Regions from separate parts of the Mesorhizobium sp. LjNodule214 genome, predicted to be linked through region 3. Evidence: predicted binding sites of a transcription regulator. Region 3 holds the regulator's gene; each other region holds the start of a gene.
What was found. Region 3 encodes PhoB, which activates phosphate uptake and scavenging genes when phosphate is short. Its sites were predicted from a motif close to TGTCATNNANCTGTCAT; they were not measured.
Positions count from the first base shown of each region.

Region 1: phnF (phosphonate metabolism transcriptional regulator PhnF) is a predicted target of PhoB. The motif match lies at 2,539-2,555, and genes of this name have one in related genera.
Region 2: ACSQ3Z_RS05040 (DUF1045 domain-containing protein) is a predicted target of PhoB. The motif match lies at 1,925-1,941, and genes of this name have one in related genera.

Region 1 covers NZ_CAXUPE020000002.1:1,933,701-1,938,621, forward strand. The annotation lists gene ACSQ3Z_RS23130 (zinc-binding alcohol dehydrogenase family protein) at 1-889, shown strand, start outside; gene ACSQ3Z_RS23135 (amidohydrolase family protein) at 894-1,721, shown strand; gene phnF (phosphonate metabolism transcriptional regulator PhnF) at 1,733-2,479, opposite strand; gene phnG (phosphonate C-P lyase system protein PhnG) at 2,637-3,098, shown strand; gene phnH (phosphonate C-P lyase system protein PhnH) at 3,098-3,709, shown strand; gene ACSQ3Z_RS23155 (carbon-phosphorus lyase complex subunit PhnI) at 3,711-4,823, shown strand; gene fosX (FosX/FosE/FosI family fosfomycin resistance hydrolase) at 4,820-4,921, shown strand, end outside.
Region 2 covers NZ_CAXUPE020000001.1:1,025,455-1,030,375, forward strand. The annotation lists gene iolE (myo-inosose-2 dehydratase) at 1-642, shown strand, start outside; gene ACSQ3Z_RS05030 (DUF3329 domain-containing protein) at 707-925, shown strand; gene iolB (5-deoxy-glucuronate isomerase) at 931-1,743, shown strand; gene ACSQ3Z_RS05040 (DUF1045 domain-containing protein) at 2,084-2,791, shown strand; gene ACSQ3Z_RS05045 (alpha-D-ribose 1-methylphosphonate 5-triphosphate diphosphatase) at 2,810-3,949, shown strand; gene phnN (phosphonate metabolism protein/1,5-bisphosphokinase (PRPP-forming) PhnN) at 3,946-4,575, shown strand; gene ACSQ3Z_RS05055 (ABC transporter permease) at 4,725-4,921, opposite strand, start outside.
Region 3 covers NZ_CAXUPE020000001.1:142,110-147,030, reverse strand. The annotation lists gene pstA (phosphate ABC transporter permease PstA) at 1-923, shown strand, start outside; gene pstB (phosphate ABC transporter ATP-binding protein PstB) at 939-1,763, shown strand; gene phoU (phosphate signaling complex protein PhoU) at 1,802-2,512, shown strand; gene phoB (phosphate regulon transcriptional regulator PhoB) at 2,529-3,218, shown strand; gene ACSQ3Z_RS00620 (hypothetical protein) at 3,246-3,599, opposite strand; gene ACSQ3Z_RS00615 (ROK family protein) at 3,627-4,868, opposite strand.

The sequences.
Region 1 (4,921 bases), on a different contig from region 3:
CATCTTCGAAGGCAAGCACCCGTTCCTCGCCTATCCGCGCATCATGGGCCACGAGGTCTCGGGCACGGTCTTCGACAAGGGCGACGGCGTAGCCCTTGCCATCGGCGAACCGGTGATCATCAATCCCTATCTCGCCTGCGGCAAATGCATCGCCTGCCGGCACGGCAAGCCGAATTGCTGCGTCAGGATCGAGGTGCTCGGCGTCCACCGCGACGGCGCCATGTGCGAACAGATCCTGGTGCCGGCGCAAAACCTTTATCCGGCAAGCGGACTGTCGCTGGCCGACGCCGCAGCCGTCGAATTCCTGGCGATCGGCGCGCATGCGGTGCGCCGCGCGCGCGCCGATCCAGGCGCCCGAACATTGGTTATCGGCGCCGGCCCGATCGGGCTCGGCACGGCGCTTTTCGCCCGCATCGCCGGGCTCGATGTGAGCCTGCTCGACATGAGCATGGAGCGGCTCGGCTTCGCCGAAAGCGAGCTTGGCTTCCCAACGCTGGACGGTTCCCGCGGCACCGCCGCCGACCTGGTGCGGGATGCGACCGGCGGTGAGGGTTTCGACGTGGTCTTCGACGCCACCGGCAACACACAGTCGGTGCAATCGGCCTTCGCACATGTCGCGCACGGTGGAACCCTGGTCCTGGTCAGCGTCGTCAAGGACGACATCGGCTTTTCCGACCCCGAGTTCCACAAGCGCGAAATGACGCTGGTCGGTAGCCGCAACGCGCTCAGAGCCGATTTCGACCATGTCGCCGCCTCGATCCGCAACGGCGCGGTGCCGCTGGCAAAGCTCGTCACCCACCGGACCACGCTTGCCGGCACGCCTCTTGACCTCGCCCGCTGGGCGCATCAGAAATCCGGGCTGATCAAGGCCATCATCGAGGTCGGATGAGACGATGCGGATCGACGCACACCAGCACTACTGGAAGATCGCCCGCGGCGACTATTTCTGGATGGGGCCGCATGTCGCGCCGATCGTGCGCGATGTCTTTCCGGCCGATCTTAAGCCGCATCTCAACGCTGCCGGCATCGATCGAACCGTCGTGGTGCAAGCGGCGGCGACAGTGGCCGAGACCGAGTTCATGCTCGACCTTGCCGAGACCGAACCGAGCATCGCCGCGGTGGTCGGCTGGGTCGATCTCGGCGCCGACGACGTCGAAGCAACGTTGCGCCGGCTGGCGGCACGGCCGAAATTCCGTGGCATCCGGCCGATGCTGCAGGACATTGACGACACGTTCGACATTTTGAAGCCAAAGCACCTTGCGGCGCTCAGGCTGCTGCCCAAACTGAACCTGCGTTTCGACGCGCTGGCGCAGCCGCGTCATTTGCCGGTGGTCGCGGCACTTGCCGACCACATTCCGGAGTTGGCGATCGTCGTCGACCACGCTGCCAAGCCGTTCATCGCCAAGGGCATCATCGAGCCTTGGGCAAGCGACATGGCCGCGCTCGCCAACAGACCGTCGGTGCTGTGCAAGTTTTCCGGGCTGGTCACCGAAGCCGGCCCGAACTGGTCGATCGCCGGCCTGAAACCCTATGCCGACCATCTCATCGCTTGCTTCGGCCCGGAACGGCTGATGTTCGGCAGCGACTGGCCGGTTTGCGAACTGGCCGCCACCTATGAGAAGTGGCTGGCCGCCGCGAAGGAACTTGTGGCCGGTCTTTCGCCGGCCGCGCGCGATCAGATCTTCGGCGGCACGGCCGCGCTTTTCTACGGCATCGACTGACAGCTCGAACTCTACAAGGCGGACAATTTCAACTCCACCCGCTCGGCCGGAAACCGCGACTCGGAAAACTGGATCGGCTTTCCGTCTGGCGTGATGTTGACGGCAACCGTAACCAGCACGATGGCGCCAGGCTGCAGGTCGAGATCGGCGAGGTCGGCGGCATCGGCGTGGCGAGCCGAAAGCACCGTCGATTGCCTCAGATAATCGTTGATCCCAAAGCGCTTGAGCGAAGCAGTGACCGATCCGGTTTCCGCCATCGCAGCGTCGATACCGGCGAAGCGCTGGGCATCAAGCCAGGCAGTGGCGCGCGACACCGGATGCCCGTCGGCTTCCCCGCGCGTCTCCAGCCGAACCACGGTGGATCCTCTGGCAAGACCCAGGGCCTCTGCGACGCGGCGGCTGGCCGGCTCGACCGACGACGCCAGCAGGACGATATGCCGTTCGGACGCCTGCCCTTGCAGGCCGGTCGAAAAGCGTGTGCGGGCGCCGATCGGATAGGACAGCCGCTTGCGCGACAGCACGAAGGTACCGCGCCCTTGCTCCGCCCTCAGCACCCCGTCCTGCACAAGGGCGGCGATGGCGCTGCGCACGGTATGGCGGTTGACGGCATAGCGCTCAGCCAATGCTATTTCCGGCGGCAGCGCGGCGTTTTCAGCAAAATCGCCTACGGCAATCGAATGCAGGATCTGGTCGGCGATCTGCCGCCAAAGCGAAACCCCGCTACGCCGTTCGATGCCGGCAACTTGCTGCCCAATCATTTCCAACCCCGATCTTCTCGCCCACCCCGACTTTTCGCTCGCCCAGTCTTTTTGCCAGATGTCATGCACCCGTCATGGACTCGCGCTAGCTAACAGGTATAATTTGTATGGTTGTCTATATCAATCGACAAATTAGCCACTACGCAAGGAGTTCGCCATGCGAGGACAGGAAGCCCGCGATCAGGCCGAACGCAAGGCGATCATGGCGACGCTGGCGCAGTCGCCCGGCGACGACATCGCCCGCCTCTGGAACGAGGCCGGCCTGCCTTCGGAAGCCGAACTGCTGCGCGGCCCCGAAACCGGCCTGGTCACCGTGCGCGGCCGCATCGGCGGCGGCGGCGCGCCCTTCAATGTCGGCGAGGCGACCGTCACCCGCGCCACGGTCCGGCTGCCGTCCGGACAGGTCGGCCATTGCTACACGCTCGGTCGCGACAAGCGGAAGGCGAAGCTGGCGGCGATCGCCGATGCGCTGTGGCAGGAGCCCGCCCATCGCGAGGCGGTCGAGACCAGGCTGGTGGCGCCGCTGCGGGCGGCCCTGGTCGAGGCGCGCGAACAGCGGCGCGCCGAGACCGCGGCAACGAAAGTGGATTTCTTCACCATGGTGCGCGGAGAAGACTGATGGGGTTGGCTGTGCAAGCGATCGAGGGCGGCTTCGCCGATCCGGTGTTCAACGCCCAGACGGTGTTTCGCGCCGTGATGGATGCCATGGCGCGACCGGGCAGCGTGCAAGCCCTGCCGGCCTTTGCCCGCCCACCGGTGCCGCTTTCGGCGACGGCTGGCGCCATTGCGCTTTCGCTCTGCGACAACGACACGCCGCTCTGGCTCGATCTCCCCTTGCAAGCCGCACCCGCCGTTAAATCCTGGCTCGGCTTCCACACCGGCGCGCCTTCAGCCAACACCCCGGCCGATGCGCATTTCGCGCTGATCGCCAACCCGGCGGAAATGATGGCGCTCGACGGCTTTTCGCAAGGCACCCAGGATTATCCCGATCGCTCGACGACGCTGATCCTGCAGGTCACCGATCTTGCCTCTGGCGCGCCGCTGCTGCTCGAAGGCCCCGGCATAGAAACCAGTGCGACCATCGCGCCGGCGCAGATGCCGCGTCATTTCGTCGAACAGTGGAAGCAGAACAACCAGCGCTTTCCGCGTGGCGTCGACATCATCCTGGCCACAGCCGACAGCCTCGCTTGCCTGCCGCGCACGACGCGCATCAAGACGATGGAGGCGTAAGATGTACGTTGCGGTAAAAGGCGGCGAAGCAGCTATTCGTAACGCCCACCGGCTGCTCGCCGATCGCCGGCGCGGCGACCGTTCGGTGCCGGCACTTCGCCTCGACCAGATCGTCGAGCAGCTAGCGCTCGGCGTCGACCGGGTGATGAGCGAAGGTTCGCTCTACGACAGGGAATTGGCCGCACTCGCAATCGTCCAGGCGCGCGGCGACATGATCGAGGCGATCTTCCTGGTCCGCGCCTATCGCACGACCCTGCCGCGCTTCGGCTACACCAAAGCGATCGACACCGGCGCGATGTTGGTCGAGCGGCGGGTGTCGGCGACCTACAAGGACCTGCCCGGCGGCCAGTTGCTCGGCCCGACCTTCGACTACACCCACCGGCTGCTCGATCCGGAGCTTGCCGCCGGCGGCGACGTCGCCGAGCCGTTGCAGCGCGAAAGCGAGGCGGAAGCCATGCCGCGCGTCTCGGCGATCCTCGCCCGCGAAGGCCTGATCGAGCCGGACGGCGACATGCCGCAGGACCATATCCCCGGCGACATCACCCGCGAGCCGCTGGAATTCCCGATGGCGCGCGACATCCGCCTGCAGGCGCTGTCGCGCGGCGACGAGGGTTTTCTGCTGGCGCTCGGCTATTCCACCCAGCGTGGCTATGCCCGCAACCATCCTTTCGTCGGCGAGGTCCGCATCGGCGAGGTCGAGCTGGAACTCGACGTGCCGGAACTGCCCTTCGCCGCGCCACTCGGCTCTGTCCGCGTCACCGAGTGCCAGATGGTCAACCAGTTCAAGGGCTCGGCCAAGGCGCCGCCGCAGTTCACCCGCGGCTACGGCCTGGTCTTCGGCCAGAGCGAGCGCAAGGCGATGGCCATGGCGCTCTGCGACCGCGCTCTTCGTGCAAGCGAACTGGGCGAGGATGTCGTCGCCGCCGCGCAGGACGAGGAGTTCGTCATCTCGCATTCCGACAATGTCCAGGCGACCGGCTTCGTCGAACATCTGAAATTGCCGCACTATGTCGATTTCCAGGCTGAACTCGACCTCGTGCGCCGCATGCGCGCCGAATACGAGGCCCGCGAAAACCCTGCCAAGGTCGAGGAAAAGCGGGAGGCCGCCGAATGATCGAATGCCTGTCCCACATGACGTTCATCGTCCACGATCTCGACCGCATGAGCGCGATCCTGACCGGCATTTTCGACGCGCGCGAAGTCTATGCCAGC
Region 2 (4,921 bases), 880 kb from region 3:
TTCAAGGCCGTGAATGCGCCTTGCATCGTCTATGGCGAGGTCGGCCGTTCCATCCAGGGCGACCGCTCGAAGCCGCTCGCCACCAAGCCCAAACTTTCGAGCGACGAGATGAAGGCCTACGCCAAGCGCCTGACCGAATTCGGCGAATGGTGCGCCGAGCAAGGCATGCCGCTGTCCTACCATCATCATATGGCGGCGGTCGTCGAGACGGAGACGGAGCTCGACGCCTTCATGCGCCATTCGGGCGAGGGCATTCCGCTGCTGCTCGACGCAGGTCATTTGGCCTTTGCCGGCGGCGACGTGCTGCGCGCCATCGACAACCACCACAAGCGCATCAACCACGTCCATGTGAAGGACGTGCGCATGGGCGTGATCGACAGTCTCGACCGCACCAGGCAATCCTTCCTCGATGCCGTGGCGCTTGGCGCCTTCACCGTGCCGGGCGACGGTTCGCTGGATTTCGGCGCTATCGTGCAAAGGCTGGCGGACCATGGCTATGAGGGCTGGTTCGTCGTCGAGGCCGAGCAGGATCCGAAGAAGAACCCGCCGCTTAAAATGGCACAGGTCGGCTACAAGGAACTGATGCGGGTGATGACGGCGTCGGGCTACACGGTCGAGACGCAAGGCTTCCCCAACGCATGAACGCTGGATTTGCCGTGACCGGCGGCCTATCTGAGGTCCGGTTGGTGAAATCCGGATTGGCCCGATGAAAGATAATGAGCACCCGTTCTTCCGGCCGCTGTGGCGGCGCGTTGCCATCGTCGCGGTCTGCCTGATCTGGTCGGCGATCGAGTTCGCCTCCGGCACACCGTTCTGGGGCGTGATCGCGCTCGGCTTCGCCGGCTACGCCGTCTGGCAGTTCTTCTATCTCTACAAGCCAGCCGAAGAGGGCAAGGCACCGACCGAGCCCGAACCGAAGGAGTAACCCAGATGTCGAAGCTGCTCGTCAAAGCCAACAAGGGCCATGGCCGCGTCGCCCATGTGACGCCGAAAAATGCCGGCTGGACCTATGTCGGTTTCGATCTGCATCGGCTGAAGCCCGGCGAGAGCGCCTCGGGCCAGACCGCCGATCGTGAGGTCTGCCTGGTCTTCGTCACCGGCAAGGGCAAGGCGAGCGCCGGCGGCAAGGAACTTGGCCTGCTCGGCCAGCGCATGTCGCCTTTCGAGGGCAAGCCGTGGTCGGTCTACGTGCCCGAGGGTTCGGACTGGTCGGTGACCGCCGACACAGATCTCGAGCTTGCCGTCTGCTCGGCGCCCGGCTTGAGCGGTGACCTGCCCGTCCGTGTCATCGCGCCGGACGATCTTGGCCAAGAGGTGCGAGGCAAAGGCACCAACACGCGTTACGTCACCAACATCCTGCCGGAGGGCAAGCCGGCCGACTCGCTGCTGGTGGTCGAGGTGATCACGCCCGGTGGCCACACCTCGAGCTATCCGCCGCATAAGCACGACCAGGACAATTTGCCGGCCGAGTCCTATCTCGAGGAGACCTATTACCACCGCCTCAACCCGCCGCAGGGCTTTGCCTTCCAGCGCGTCTACACCGATGCCGACAAGAATGGCGAGCGCGATCTGGACGAGGCGATGGCGATCGAGGACGGTGATGTCGTGCTGGTGCCCAAGGGTTATCATCCTTGCGCAGCCTGTCATGGCTACGACCTCTATTATCTCAACGTCATGGCCGGCCCGAAGCGCACGTGGAAGTTCCACAATGCGCCCGAGCACGAATGGTTGATGACGGCCTGACAGAGCATTTTGCAGCCGAGCGGCATCGCTGGGCTTGCTGAAATGCGGCCAAACGAAAGCCGGAATACATTTGGTTCGAAGGGGTCCCGGCTTGCTTTTCTGCTGAAGCTATTGGTCCAGCACGGAAAAATCGTCGGCTAAGGACTTGCCGTGTCGATTTGCCATCGAAAACCCTTCAAAGCTTCGTCAATCCGTCATGCAAATCGCCTATGGCAGCGGGGCCAGTGCATGTCGCCCAAAAGTGCGCAGCGGTTTTGGGACGACGACATGCCAAAAACCAAGACTTAAAGCGCGTCGCACCATCTCCTCAAACGCGTCGCGCTTTAACGAGGAATTTTCGATGCGCTACGCCATCTACTTCACCCCAGGACAGGACGAGCCGTTGGCGCGGATCGCCGCCAACTGGCTTGGCCGCGATCCGTTTGGCGCGGCGACGCGGCCGGTCGAGGCCGTGGGCGAATTGTCGGCGGCGGAAGTCGCCTTCCACACCGCCTCGGCGCGGCGCTACGGCTTCCATGCGACGCTGAAGGCGCCCTTCCGGCTGGCCCCGAACGAGACGGAAGCCTCGCTTCGTGCGGCACTTGATGCTTTTGCCGAAGCGACGCCGGCAGTCACCATTCCGCGCCTGGTCGTCGGCCAGATCGACGGCTTCTTCGCGCTGGTTCCCGAGGCGCCGCTGGCGGCACTCAACCGCTTTGCCGACGACGTCGTGCTCGGCTTCGACCGTTTTCGCGCGCCGCTGACCGAGGCAGAAATAGAACGGCGCAGCCCGGATTCGCTGAAGCCCGCCGAATTCCGCAACCTCTGCCAGTGGGGCTACCCTTACGTCTTCGAGACCTTTCGCTTTCACATGACGCTGTCCGGCCGCGCCGCGTCACAGGAAAGCCCTCGTCTGCGCGCAGCAATCGACAGCCTGTTTGCGGAGGTGCTGCTGCGGCCGGTGCCGGTGGATGCGCTGACGCTGTTTGTCGAAACCGAACCGGGCGCGCCGTTCATGGTGCTTTCCCATCACGCGCTCGGGCGTCGCCCGGCCAGAAAAACTGCTTGAGATCAAGGACTGCCTGAAATGACCGCCGAGACCGTTCTTACCAACGCCCGCATCGTGCTTGCCGACGAGATCGTCGAGGGCTCGCTCGTGCTGCGCGACGGCCTGATCGCCGCCATCGATACCGGCGTCGCCCACACCGGCGAGGACATGGGCGGCGATTACATCATCCCCGGCCTGGTCGAGCTCCATACCGACCATCTCGAGGGCCACTACGCACCGCGGCCGAAAGTGCGCTGGAACCCGATCGCCGCCGTGCTTGCCCATGACGCGCAGGTGGCGACTGCCGGCATCACCACCGTGCTCGACGCCTTGCGTGTCGGCATGGACGAGGACGCCGACCTGACTTCCGCCGACATCCGCAAGCTGGCCGACGCGATCGAGGACAGCGTGCGCGAAGATCGGCTGCGGGCCGATCACTTCATCCATCTGCGCTGCGAGGTTTCAGCGCCCGATTGCCTCAGGGCCTTCGCCAATTTCGAAACCGATGAAAGGGTGAAGCTGGCTTCGCTGATGGATCATGCGCCGGGACAGCGCCAGTTCGTCAATCTCGAGACCTATGCCTACTACTACCAGCGCAAGCTGAAGCTGACGGATCGCGCCTTTCAGAAGTTCTGCGAGAAGCGCATGGCGGAATCGGCCATGAATTCGGGCCCCAACCGCGTCTTCATCGCCGCCGCCTGCCATGAGCGCGGCATCGTGCTGGCGAGCCACGACGACGCCACCTCGGGCCATGTCGAGGAGGCGATCGAGCAGGGTGTGCGCGTCGCCGAATTCCCGACCACCGAGGAAGCGGCACGGGCCTCGAAAGCGGCCGGGCTCGGCGTGCTGATGGGCGCCCCCAACGTCATGCGCGGCGCCTCGCATTCCGGCAATGTCTCGGCCCGCACGCTGGCCGGTGACGGCCTGCTCGACATCCTGTCGTCGGACTACATTCCTTTCAGCCTGATCCAGTCGGCCTTCTTCCTCGGCGATGTCGTCGAGGGCATTTCGCTGCCGCAGGCGGTGGCCATGGTGTCGAAGAACCCGGCCGAGGCGGTCGGCCTCAGCGATCGCGGCGTCATCGAACAGGGACGCCGCGCCGATCTGGTGCGCGTGCGCGTCGACGACCATGTGCCGGTCGTCCGCACTGTCTGGCGCCAGGGGCGCCGGGTCGCATGATGGTCTCGGCGTTGATCGAACGCGAACTGTCCACCGATACCTTTCCGATCCGCCACGGCGTCTTCGTCGCCGTGGTCGGGCCGAGCGGCGCCGGCAAGGACACGGTGATCGGCTATGCCAAGGCGCGTTTCGCCGATGAGAGCCGGCTGGAGTTCGTCCGCCGGGTCATCACAAGGCCGAGCGATGCGGCGAGCGAGGATCACGACACGCTGGCCGACGCGGCCTTCGCCGAGGCCGAGGCCGACGGCGCCTTCGCCATAGCCTGGGAGGCGCATGGCCTGCGCTATGGCATTCCGGCCGATGTCGACTGGTCGGTCGCCAACGGTCAGGTCGCCGTCGCCAATGTCTCCCGCGCCATCATCCCGGCGTTGCGCGACCGCTACGCCAATCTGGCCGTTGTCGAGATCACCGCGACGCCGGAAATCCTCGCCGAGCGGCTGGCCATGCGCGGCCGCGAGTCGCGTGGCGAGGTGCTGGCTCGGCTGGCGCGCAGCACGTCCGTCGCGCTGTCCGGCCCCGATGTCACCTCGATCGACAACAGCGGCGCCCGCGAAGTGGCAGGCGAGCGCTTTGCCGAAGTGCTGTGCAAGGCGATGGCGTTCTCCGACCTGTCGAGCATGATCTAGAGCAATTCCAGGAAAAGTGCGCAGCGGTTTTCCGTCCGGAATTGCGTAAAAACAAATACTTAGAGCGGGTCGGCGATTCTACCAAAAGCTGAACCGCTCTAGGCTGCTTCTTACCTTCTCCCACAAGGGGAGAAGGGAGAGACGAGCAGCTATTCCGCCGGCGCGCCCGCCACGTTCTTGCGCGTGGCGTCGATCATCTGCCGCCGTGCCCGGAACACGCCCCATTGCTGGTCGACCAGCACGCCGATCAGGATCACTCCGCCCATCACCGCGAAATTGAGCGAGGACGGGATGCCGAGCAGATTGACCAGGTTCTGCAATTCCTGCAGCAGCACGGTGCCGAGGA
Region 3 (4,921 bases):
AGCTGCGCGACATCGTCGCCGCCGACCCGTCGGTCATCGGCACGACGCGCGACGTCAACATCCTCGCCGCCGCCAATCTCGACTCCGCCTTCAAGGGCCAGATCGACCTCAGTGTCGAGGAGGCGCGCCGCAAGGTCTCGGACCAGCAGATCACGTGGATGAACAAGCTCAAGGCCGACGGGGCGATGGCCGAGCACTTCAACACCGGCCTGTTCTCCTATGGCGCCTCCAGCCGCCCGGAAACGTCGGGCATGGGGGTGGCGATCATCGGCTCGTTCTACATGATGGTGATCGTGCTGCTCTTGGCGCTGCCGATCGGCGTCGCCGCCTCGATCTATCTTGAGGAATTCGCCAAGAAGAACCGCCTCACCGACCTGATCGAAGTCAACATCAACAATCTGGCAGCGGTGCCGTCGATCGTTTTCGGCCTGCTCGGGCTTGCCGTGTTCATCAACTTCCTCGGCATGCCGCGTTCGGCCGCTTTCGTCGGCGGCCTGGTGCTGACGCTGATGACGCTGCCGACGATCATCATCGCCACGCGCGCCGCCCTTGCCGCGGTGCCGCCGTCGATCCGCTCGGCAGCACTCGGCCTCGGCGCGTCCAAGATGCAGATGGTGTTCCAGCATATCCTGCCGCTCGCCGCCCCCGGCATCCTCACTGGCACCATCATCGGGCTGGCGCGTGCGCTGGGCGAGACCGCGCCGCTGCTGCTGATCGGCATGGTCGCCTTCGTCGCCGACTATCCGAAGACGCCTTTCGATCCGGCGACGGCGCTGCCGGTGCAGATCTACATGTGGGCCAACGAGGCCGAACGCGCCTTCGTCGAGCGCATGTCGGGCGCCATCATCATCCTGCTCGTCTTCCTCATGGCCATGAACATCACAGCGATCGTGCTGCGGCGCCGCTTCGAACGGCGCTGGTAAAAGAAGGCATCTGGTATGAACATCATGACCGAACAGTCCCTCGAAAACGCAGTGGGCGACAAGATGAACGCCAAGTCGAACGAAGTGATCAAGATGCGCGGCGACAAGGTCGGCGTGTTCTATGGCGACAAGCAGGCGCTGTTCGACGTTAATCTCGACGTCCGCCTCAACCAGGTGACGGCGCTGATCGGCCCTTCCGGCTGCGGCAAGTCGACCTTCCTGCGCTGCCTCAACCGCATGAACGACACCATCGACTCGGCGCGGGTGACCGGCAAGATCACGCTGGACGAAGAGGACATCTACGACAAGAACATCGATGTCGTCGAACTCAGGGCCCGCGTCGGCATGGTGTTCCAGAAGCCCAACCCGTTCCCGAAGTCGATCTACGAGAACGTCGCCTACGGCCCGCGCATCCACGGGCTGGCCAAGCGCAAGGCCGACATGGACCAGATCGTCGAATCGAGCCTGAAGAAGGCGGCGATCTGGAACGAGGTGAAGGATCGCCTGCAAGAGCCCGGCACCGGCCTTTCCGGCGGCCAGCAGCAGCGCCTGTGCATCGCGCGTGCCATCGCCGTGTCGCCGGAAGTGATCCTGATGGACGAGCCCTGCTCGGCGCTCGACCCGATCGCCACGGCTCGCGTCGAGGAGCTGATCGACGAGCTGCGCCAGAATTACACGATCGTCATCGTCACGCACTCGATGCAGCAGGCGGCGCGCGTGTCGCAGCGCACGGCCATGTTCCACCTCGGCTATCTGGTCGAGGAGGGCGCCACCGACAAGATGTTCACCAACCCCGACGACAAGCGCACGCAGGACTACATCACCGGCCGGTTCGGCTGAGCGGTCCGGCGGCAACTTTCAGGCACGAGGACAGGATCATGGGTGAACATCATACCGTCGCCTCTTTCGACGAGGATCTCGGGGCGATCAGTAAGCTGATCTCCGACATGGGCGAACTGGCCGGCTCGATGGTCGGCGGGGCAACCCGTGCATTGCTGACATCGGACAATGCGCTGGCGCAGCGCGTCGTCTCAGACGACGCCATCATGGATGCGCGCCAGCGCGAGCTGGACGACCGCGCCATCACGCTGATCGCCAAGCGCCAGCCGATGGCCAACGATCTGCGCGCTGTGGTCGGTTCGATCCGCATGGCCGGCGATCTCGAACGCATCGGCGACCTTGCCAAGAACATCGCCAAGCGCGTCGGCACCGTCGGCCTCAGCGTCACGCCGCGCGACCTCTCGCACACCATCGATGTGATGGCGCAGCTGGTGCTGGTCCAGGTGCAAGGGGTGATCGAGCAATACGCCGCCGCCGACGCTGCGGCACTCGCCAAGCTTCGGAACGACGACGAGCGCATCGACGTCAAGTACACGTCGGTGTTCCGCGAGCTGCTGACCTACATGATGGAGGATCCGCGCAACATCACGGCCTGCACGCATCTGCTGTTTTGCGCCAAGAATCTGGAGCGCATCGGCGACCATGTCACCAACATTGCCGAGAACGCCTACTACGTTCTGACCGGCTCGCAATTGCCCGCCAATCGTCCCAAACAGGACGAGACGGCGATGTCCGCACCGGCGGCATGACAGGGGTAACCGACCGATGATCGCGCCACGCATCATGGTGGTGGAGGACGAGGAGCCGCTGGGGGTGCTGCTCCGCTACAATCTGGAATCCGAAGGCTACCAGGTCGAGGTGGTGACGCGCGGCGACGAGGCCGAGATCCGCCTACAGGAGAATGTGCCCGATCTTCTGGTGCTCGACTGGATGGTGCCGGCGGTTTCCGGCATCGAGCTTTGCCGGCGCCTGAGGATGCGGCCCGAGACCGAGCGGCTGCCGATCATCATGCTGACGGCGCGTGGCGAAGAGAGCGACCGCGTGCGGGGCCTCTCCACCGGCGCCGACGACTATCTGGTCAAGCCGTTCTCGACGCCGGAATTCATGGCCAGGGTCAAGGCGCTGCTGCGCCGCGCCAAGCCGGAAGTGCTGTCCAGCATGCTCAAGGTCGGCGACATAGTGCTCGACCGCGAGTCGCACCGGGTCTACCGCAAGAAGAGCGAGATCAGGCTCGGGCCGACCGAGTTCCGGCTGCTCGAATTCATGATGCGGCATCCGGGCCGGGTGTTTTCGCGCAGCCAGTTGCTCGACAATGTCTGGGGCGAGACGATTTATATCGACGAGCGCACGGTCGACGTGCATGTCGGCCGGCTGCGCAAGGCGGTCAACAATGGCCGCATGCCCGACGTCATCCGCACCATCCGCGGCGCAGGCTACGCGATCCGGGAAGATTAGGACCCTTCCATCCCGACAGATCGGGATTCACGCGCTACTTTCTAAGCGAGACAGTACAGCCCACAGAGCATCGAACTCGGGTTTGGTGGTCTCGCGGGTTTGCGCGCCATCTGGGTCGTCGACCTCTCCCACCGGCGGCAGCTCCCCTTCGGGCAAGTGATCGCCGTCGAGGCCGCCGGGATAGGCGAGGAGCACGCGACCATCTGCGTAAATGTGCATTGCCCGACAGCCAAGATTTCCGGCGTCGCATTCGAAGTAGGACACGACGGGAAGATCAGTTTCACGGGACGAGACATCGGCGCAAGAAAGCCAACGGACTGGCGGGCCGAAGTCCGGCAGGTAATATGTCACGCCATGCCGGTTACGGTAGCTCTTCATCATAGACGCTCACGATTGGGGTCTGACGTTTCAGGCAACGCTCTTGCCGGCGACCGTTCGCTGCTGGACGCCCGGCGCAAAAATCTCCTGGTCGACGAAGCCGAGCGCGCGCATGGCGCAGCCCTCGCGGATCAGCGGCAACTCATTCGGCTCGGTGTCGAAGGAGATCGATTTCGAGTGCTGGCCGCCGGCAGTCTGGGCAATCGCCTCGCGCAGCGCCGGTTCGATCAGATCGAAGGCGGCGGCGCCGACGCCGACCATGGCGACCGGTGCCGGGTCGATCAGTGCGAACAGGCTGCCAAGGCCGAAGCCGAGCGCCTCGCCGGCCTTGCGATAGGCTTCGCGCTCCGGGCCGTCGGTCTCGCGCGCCCGCGCGGCGAGCGCGCGCATGTCGGCATCGCCGACATCGACCGGTTCGGCATCCTCGCTCATCATCCTGGCGTTGCGCCAGATGGCATAGTTGCCGGCATAGGCCTCGACGCAGCCGCGCCGTCCGCAGCGGCAGAGCGCACCGCCCGGCCGGTGGATCATGTGGCCGAACTCGCCGCCGGACGAATGAGTGCCGGTGAACAGTTCGCCCTTCAGCACCAGCCCCATGCCGATGCCGTGCGAGAGCAGGATGGCGATGAAATCGTCGCGGTAGCGGTCGGGATCGCGCCATTGCAGCGCCACCGCCATCATGTTGCAGTCGTTTTCCATGGTGGCGGGAATGCCGAATTCGCCTTCCAGAATGTCGGCAAAGGGGATGTCGGTCAGCGACGTGATCGGCGACCACAGCATGGCGCGGGCATGGGTGTCGGTGATGCCCTGGATGCCCATCGCGATGCGGGCGACGCTGCGCACATCGAGGTCCGGATCCTCGAACCGGCGCCGGACTATTGCCGTGCATTCGCCGATCAGCTCGTCGCGCGGCATGGTCAGCGTGTCGAGGCGGCGCTGTTCCTCGGCAATGACCTGTCCGGCATAATCGATGACGGCGACGGAGAGGAAGTTCAGCGACAGCACCACGGTCATCACCGCCGTGGCTTCCGGATTGAGGCCGAGGCCGACCTGCGGCCGGCCGCGCTTCAGTGAAGCCGTCTCGCTCGGCTTGCTCTCAGTGAGGATGCCTTCCTGGATCAGGTCTGACGAGATCGCCGAAATGGTCGAATGGCTGAGGCCGGTAGTCGCGGCGATCTCGGTCCGTGACGGCTGGCCGGCCCGGCGCACGGCCGAAATCACCATCGCCCGGTTGCGCCGGCGTAGATCGTCGTGGCGGATTCCAACCGACATGGCCTGCGTTCCTCCCTGCCGCCGCAGCCTTTCGTGACGTCGAAGGCCGTCGA